Regions from separate parts of the Rhodobacter capsulatus SB 1003 genome, predicted to be linked through region 2. Evidence: riboswitches for the same ligand, from Rfam matches in the RefSeq annotation. Region 2 holds a riboswitch; the other holds the start of a gene.
What was found. Region 2 has a riboswitch for thiamine pyrophosphate ahead of thiB (thiamine ABC transporter substrate binding subunit). Riboswitches for the same ligand answer to the same signal wherever they lie in the genome.

Region 1: another riboswitch for thiamine pyrophosphate. It lies ahead of thiM (hydroxyethylthiazole kinase); the one in region 2 lies ahead of thiB (thiamine ABC transporter substrate binding subunit).

The regions. Positions count from the first base shown of each region.
Region 1 is NC_014034.1:3,039,394-3,042,928, reverse strand. Features, by position in the region: gene thiD (bifunctional hydroxymethylpyrimidine kinase/phosphomethylpyrimidine kinase) at 1-625, opposite strand, end outside; gene thiE (thiamine phosphate synthase) at 622-1,233, opposite strand; gene thiM (hydroxyethylthiazole kinase) at 1,230-2,036, opposite strand; TPP riboswitch at 2,083-2,178, opposite strand; gene RCAP_RS14105 (ATP-binding protein) at 2,436-3,535, shown strand, end outside.
Region 2 is NC_014034.1:2,888,392-2,891,926, reverse strand. Features, by position in the region: gene RCAP_RS13365 (thiamine/thiamine pyrophosphate ABC transporter permease ThiP) at 1-1,323, opposite strand, end outside; gene thiB (thiamine ABC transporter substrate binding subunit) at 1,299-2,288, opposite strand; TPP riboswitch at 2,328-2,430, opposite strand; gene RCAP_RS13355 (DNA polymerase III subunit chi) at 2,499-2,951, opposite strand; gene RCAP_RS13350 (leucyl aminopeptidase) at 2,955-3,535, opposite strand, start outside.

The DNA.
Region 1 (3,535 bases), 150 kb from region 2:
TGCCATGGGTGTTTTTCGTCTCGACCCGCGGCGCCTCGAACCAGACCTCGCCCGCGGCATCGAGCAGCAGATCGGGGCAGATGGCCCCGGGCAGATGCCCGCCCTTGAGATAGACCGCCCGCGCGCCCAGCACCCGAAGCCCGCGGGCCTGCGCGACCATCTCGGCCCGGCCTTGCGCCACGGCGCAGCCCAGAAGATCGGCCGCTTCGGGCAGGTTCGGGGTGATCACCGCGGCGCGGGGCAGCAGGATCTGGCGCAGGGCGGTGACGGCATCCATCGCCAGAAGCCGGTCGCCGCCCTTGGCCACCATCACCGGATCAAGGACGAGGGGGGCCGAAAGCCCCTCGAGCGCGGCGGCCACGGCGGCGATGATCGCGCTGTCGCCCAGCATCCCGATTTTCACCGCATCGATGCGGATATCGGCCCGGATCGCGGCGATCTGCGCCGTGACCATCGCGGGGCGGATCGGATCGACGGCGGTGACGCCGCGGGTGTTTTGCGCCGTCAGCGCGGTCAGCGCCGCCATCGCATAGCCGCCATTGGCGGAAATCGCTTTCAGATCGGCCTGAATCCCCGCCCCGCCCGAGGGGTCGGAGCCGGCAATCGACAGAATGTTGGGGATCATCGCGGCCTCCAGTCCTGCACGAGTGCCCGGCAGGCGGCTTCGGCGTCGGGGGCGCGGGTGACGGCGGAAACGACGGCCATCCCGGCCACGCCCGCGGCTTTCAGCGCCGGAATGTCGGCCCGGGTCAGCCCGCCGATGGCGAGCGTCGGCACCGCGACCAGCCGGGCGATCCGGGCCAGCCCGTCAAAGCCTATGGGCGCGGCGGCATCGGGTTTCGTCGCCGTCGCCCGCACCGGCCCCGCGCCGATGTAATCGACGCAGCCGGGAAGGCGGCTGGCCTGCGCCTCGGTCTCGATCGAGAGCCCCAGCAGCATCCCCGCCCCGATCCGGGCGCGGATGGCAACGGGGTCGCCGTCGCCCTGCCCGATATGCAGCCCGTCCGCCCCGGCGGCGATGGCCACTTCGATCCGGTCATTCAGGAAGAGCTTCACCCCATGCGCCCGCATCTCGGGCAACAGCTGCCGGGCGAGCGCCAGCAGATCTGCATCGGAGGCGGTCTTGTCGCGCAACTGCACCGCGCGGGCGCCGCCGCGGGCCGCGGCCCGGGCCTGATCGGGCACGGAAAGCGCCGCCCCCGGGTCGGTGATGACATAGACGGGCCCGATCATGCCGCGCGCACCTTTGCCCCGGCACTCAGCGCCTCGGGCGTCAGATTGGCCAGCGCGTCAAGGAAGGCCACGGCGAAACTGCCCGGGCCCTTGGCCTCCCTTGCGGCGATCTCGCCCGCCAGACCGTAATAGGCCAGCGCCGCCACCGTGGCCTCAAGCGGCTTTTGCCCGACCAGAAAGGCGCCGATCACCCCGTTGAGCGAACAGCCGAGCGCCGTCACCTGCGGCATCAGCGCATGGCCATTGCCGATGCGGAAGGCGCGGCTCCCGTCGGTGACGTAATCGACGGGCCCCGAGACCGCGACGACGCCGCCCGTCCGCGCGGCCAGTTGCGCCGCCGCCACCTCGGCCGCCGCGACCGTGTCGCGCGCATCGACGCCATGCGCCTGCCCGCCCAGCCCCGCCAGCGCCAGGATCTCCGAGGCATTGGCGCGGATCACCGTCGGGCGCAGATCGAGCAGCCTAGCGCAGAGATCCTTGCGGAACTGCGTCGCGCCGATGCCGACCGGATCGAGCACCCAGGGCCGGTTCAGCCGGTGCATCATCCGCGCCGCCTGCACCATGCCTTCGGCCCAGTCGGCATCCGCCGTGCCGATATTCACCGTCAGCGCGCCGCAGAGCGCGGCAAATTCCGCCACCTCGGGCAAAGCATGCAGCATCGCGGGCGAGGCCCCAACGGCCAGCTGCACATTCGCCATCACGTTCATCGCGACGAAATTGGTGATGTTGTGCACAAGCGGCGCAGTGGCCCGCATCTGCGCAAGCGGCTGTCCCACAGCTGCGAACGATCCGGTTTCGGTCATCGGTCCTCCCATGACGCGGAAGACCGAAGCCGGGCGGACGCTGGGTCCGACACCGGTTGCGGACTCCCTACGCCAGCATGATCTGGTTCAGGTTCAAAGGGTGCTTCTCAGCCCGGATGCCCGGACGCCCCTGTCGCAAGGGCAGGGAAGCACGGATGGCGGGGCTTGTCCAGTGGCCGGGGACAGGATGTTTCCGCCGCGGCCGCGCGGATTGCCGCTCCTGTCGCGGCTGCGAGCGGGGCCTTTGATCCCGATCAAGGCGGGGCGGCGCCGTCTGCGCTAACAGGGATGCTGTTTCGTGACGATGATGCGGGCCCTTGGGCCGTGGCTTGGGGTTGGCGCCGGGGGACCGGCACAAGAAGACGCGCCCGCAGGGGTGCCACGATCTGGACGTTGCGAATGATATCCGAACATCAAGGCCAGTTTGCCCCTCCGGCGGCGGAAGAGGCCGCCCGCGCCGATCTGACCGCGCTGACACGGTTCCTGCAGGCGAACGAGACCCGGCTGATCGAGATGCACATCGCCTATTCGATCACCCGCAGCTACAATGCCCATGTCTCGACGCTGCCCGAGGCCTGGCGGGCCTCGGTGCAGGGGCTCAATGGCGCCATCGCGCTGATGCTGGAAACCCGCGGCGCCGCCGAGGCCGATTACGACAGCGACATCGGCGGGGATCCCTCGACCGCCTATGGCATCGAGGTCGCCCGCAGGCACGGGCTGCGCGGCGTGCCGCTGGCGATGTTTCTGAGCAATTTCAAGGGCTACCGTGACAGCTATCTGCGGCTGGTGCAGATGACGGGCTTTCCCGCCGCGACCGAGACGCTGTATCTGCGGCTGTTGCGCGGCTTTTTCGACCGCGCCGAAATCGGCATCTGCACGCAATGGGGGCGCGGTGTCGTCGATGCCGGTCAGGAACAGCTTCTGGCGGAAAACCAGCGCGTCGTGACCGAAAAGAACAAGTATCTGACGATTTTCGAAAGCATCCAGACCCCGGTCTTCCTGATCGATGCCGAGGGCGCGATCGAGAACATGAACCATGCCGCGGCGCTGCTTTTGTCGAAGGATGTCGTGCCCGGCTCGGTCTATTACGGCGCGGCGGCGCGGCGCAGCTTTCAGGGGCTGTTCGGGCTTGATCCGCGCGGCATCGGCCCGCTTTTGCCCGAACACGAGATCGACACGATCGACGGGCGGCGCTGGGTCTCGGTCTCGACGCAGGAAATGCTGGATGTGTCGCGCAAGTTTCTGGGCACGGTGATCAGCTTCACCGATGTCACCGACGAGCGCCGCGCCCGCGAGGAGGCCGAGGCGCTGGCCCGGGCGAAGACCGATTTCCTGGCGACGATGAGCCACGAGATCCGCACCCCCATCCATTCCATCGGCGGCATCGTCGAGCTGTTGCGGCAGGACGACTTGCCGCCGCGCGCGGCGGGCTATGTCGAGGCGATCGACCGCTCGGCCCGGGTGCTGACCTCGATCGTCTCGGAGATCCTCGATTATTC
Region 2 (3,535 bases):
CGTCGGCCGGGCCAGCCGGGGCAGGGTGAGGAACCGCAGCCGGGCCAGGCCGCGCAGGTTCAGGCTGTCGGCCAGCCGGTCGTAATCGGCCTGCAGCGCGCGGACCTCGGGCAGAAGCAGGCGCAGCGCAAAGGGCAGGCTGAGCGCGGCATTGGTCAAAAGCGTCACCGGCAGGGCCAGCGCGGTCGGCGCGACGAAGGGCTGGGCGATCAGGAACAGCCCGGTGCCAAGGACGAGCGAGGAGGCCGCCATCGGCAGCATCGCCGCGGGCTCGGCCCAGATGTGGCGCGGCGCGGCCAAAGCCAGCGGCAGCGCCAGCACCATCGTCAGCGCCGCGGCGCCGAGCGCCAGCCAGACCGAGGTGAAAGCCGCCTGCCAGACCTGTGCGGGCAGATCGGCCAGCGCGGGCAGGCCGCGCAGCGCGATGGCTGCCAGAGGCGAGAGCAGGAAGGCTGCGGCGGCACTCAGGATCAGCGCATCCCCGATCCGATGCGGCAGCCCCGGCGCCAGGGGCACCGGCAAGACCCGGTCGAGCCCCGCGCCAAAGCCGGGCGGCAGGGTCAGCCGCGCGGCGATGCCCAGCGCCGCCAGCGCCAGCGCGACCTGCAGCACCGCAAGCGCCGCGGCCCGGCCCGGATCGGCGTCAAAGCGGAAGGCCTGATAGATCGCCACCTCGAGCGTCGAGGCGCGGGGACCGCCGCCCAGCGTCAGCGCGACGGCGAAGGACGAGAGGCACACAAGGAAAATCGCCAGAAAGGCCCCGGGCAGGACGGCGCGCAGCATCCGCGCCTCCAGATGCCTTGCGATGTCCGCCGGGCCAAGACCCAGCGACAGCGCCAGCCGCACCCGCTCGGCCGGGATCGCCTGCCAGCCCTGCAGCAGCATCCGCGTTGCCAGGGGCAGGTTCAGGAACAGATGGCCCAGCACCACCCCCCAGGGCCCATAGATCGACACGCCGGGCAGGTTCAGCGCGTCCAGAGCGCCATTGAGCAGCCCGCGACGGCCGAAGATGGCGAGAAGCCCCATCACCGCGACAAGGGTGGGCAACAGGAACGGCGCCCCAAGCGCGGCGATGAACAGGCCGCGGCCGGGAAAGCGGCGCCGGTGCAGCGCCCGGGCGAGCGGGATCGCCAGCAGGCAGGAGAAAAGCGCCGAGAGCGCGGCCTGCCAGAGCGTGAAGCGCAGGGCCGCAAGATCGGCGGCGCTCAGCGCCGAAAGCCCCCCGGCGCGGATCATCACCGCGCCGAGGGGGGCCAGCACCAGCGCGGCCACCAGGACCGCCGCCGATGCCGCCGGGATCATTTGCCGAAATTCGCGCGCCATTCTTCCAGCGCCGGGCCGCGCAGGGCCTCGGCCTCGGTTTCGGTGTAAAAGAAGGTCTTGGCGGGGCGGGGCAGGGTGGCGAACCCCTCGGGCAGGAAGCCGGGTTTCTCGATCACCGGATAGGACCAGTTCGCCGTGGCGATCATGCCCTGAAACCCGTCCGAGAGGATGTAATCCATGAATTTCTGCGCCAGCTCCGGCTGGTCCGAGGTCTTCAGCTGCGCCGCCAGTTCGGTGTAGAAATAATGCCCCTCGGGGAAGATCGCCGCCGCCTTGCTGTCATCCTGTTCGGCGATGCGGTGATAGGCGGGCGAGGTGGTGAAGGACAGGACCATGTCGGCCTCGCCCTCGGTGAAAAGCCCGTAAGCCTCGGACCAATCCGGCGTCACGGTCAGCACCTTGGGCGCAAGCTTCGCCCAGGCCTCGCCCGCCTTGTCGCCATAGATGTGCTTGACCCACAGAAGCAGCGCGAGCCCGGCGGTGGACGAGCGCGGGTCTTCGAGGGCGATCTTGAAGGCGTCGTCGGGGGCGTCGAGAAGCGCGGCAAAGGATTGCGGCGGGGCGGTCAGTTTCGTCTTGTCATAGACAAAGGCGACCTCGGACCAGTCAAAGGGCAGGAAGGTGTCATCCGCCCAGGCAATCGGCAGGCTCAGCCGCGACAGATCCTGATGATGGGGCGCGAAAAGCCCGGTCGCCCGGGCGCGGGCGGTGATGTCGGTGTTCAGCCCGATCGCCACATCGGCCTCGGTCTTCGCGCCTTCCAGCATCAGCCGCGGCAGCACATCGCCCGCGACGAATTGCAGATCGCAGCCGCAGTCCGCCTCGAAACCCTTTTCGATCGCCGGGCCGGGGCCCCATTCACTGGTGAAGTAATCGGGCGCATAGACGGTGAGGACGGGTTTGTCCCCGGCCAGAACAGGGGTTGCGGCAAGCACGCAACCCGCCAGCATCAGAGCAGTTTTCATCTTTCTCTCCAATGGCGTGACGGGCGGGGTCAGGCCGGGAGAGTGCCCGGATACCTTCCCTCCGCCGGTCTTAACCGGTTCAGGTTCAACGGGTTTGCGAAAACGCATCTCAGCCCCTGACAGAGCACCCCGAGGTGAGACCGGACCATAAGGCCCCGCGCCAAAGCTGCAAGCGAAAACTGTGTTTTGCGGGGGGGGCGCGAGGGGGCGCTACTTTTCGGCCTTCTTCTGCCAGCGCCCGCTTTCCTCGCGCCAGTATTGCGCCGCGGTGCCCGCCCCGGTCAGCGCCTTCCACTGATCGCGGGCGCGGGCGACGGCGGTTTCGTCGCGGCCGTCGAACAGGATCCAGACCCGTTCGGCCGCCGCCACCTCGGCGGGGGTGACCTCGGCGCCGTCGAGCGTCATCACCGCCTGCCGCCCCTCGGGGCGCGGGGAGGTGGTCAAGAGCACGGGTTGCAGCGCATCATGCGGCCCGCCCGCCAGCCCGTGCGGCAGAAAGTCTTCCTCGGGGCCAAGCCAGAGTTTCTGGTCCAGCCAGTCCATCCGCTCGGGGGACACCCCGCGCAATTCCACCCGCCAGCCCTGCGCCAGGGCGCGGGTGAGCAGCGTTTCGACCACCCCTTCGACCGGCGACTGGGTGACGTGATAGAAAAGCGCGGGCATGGGTCAGGCCTCGAACCGGGTGCGGATCAGCCGGTCAAGCGTCATCACCCCCCAGCCGGTCGCGCCCTTGGGCGCCAGCGCACTTTCGCCCGGCGGCAGGGCGACGCCCGCGATGTCGATATGGCACCAGGGCACATCGGGCTTGATGAAGCGCTTCAGAAACGCCGCCGCGGTGATCGCGCCGCCCCAGCGCCCGCCGGAGTTCTTGATATCGGCCAGCCGCGACTTGATCAGCGGATCATAGCCGGGGGTGAGCGGCATCGGCCAGGCACCTTCGCCCTCGGATTTCGCGGCGCTCAGAAGATCGCCCGAAAGCTTGTCGTCATTGCTGAAAATGCCCGCATGATCATGGCCAAGCGCCACGATGATCGCGCCCGTCAGCGTCGCCAGATCGATCACCGCGGCGGGGGCGAAGCGCTCCTGCGCATACCACAGCACATCGGCCAGAACCATCCGCCCCTCGGCATCGGTGTTGACCACCTCGATCGTGTCGCCTTTCAGGCTTTTGACGATATCGCCCGGACGCTGCGCCCGCCCGTCGGGCATGTTTTCCACGAGACCGACCAGACCCACGACATTGGCGC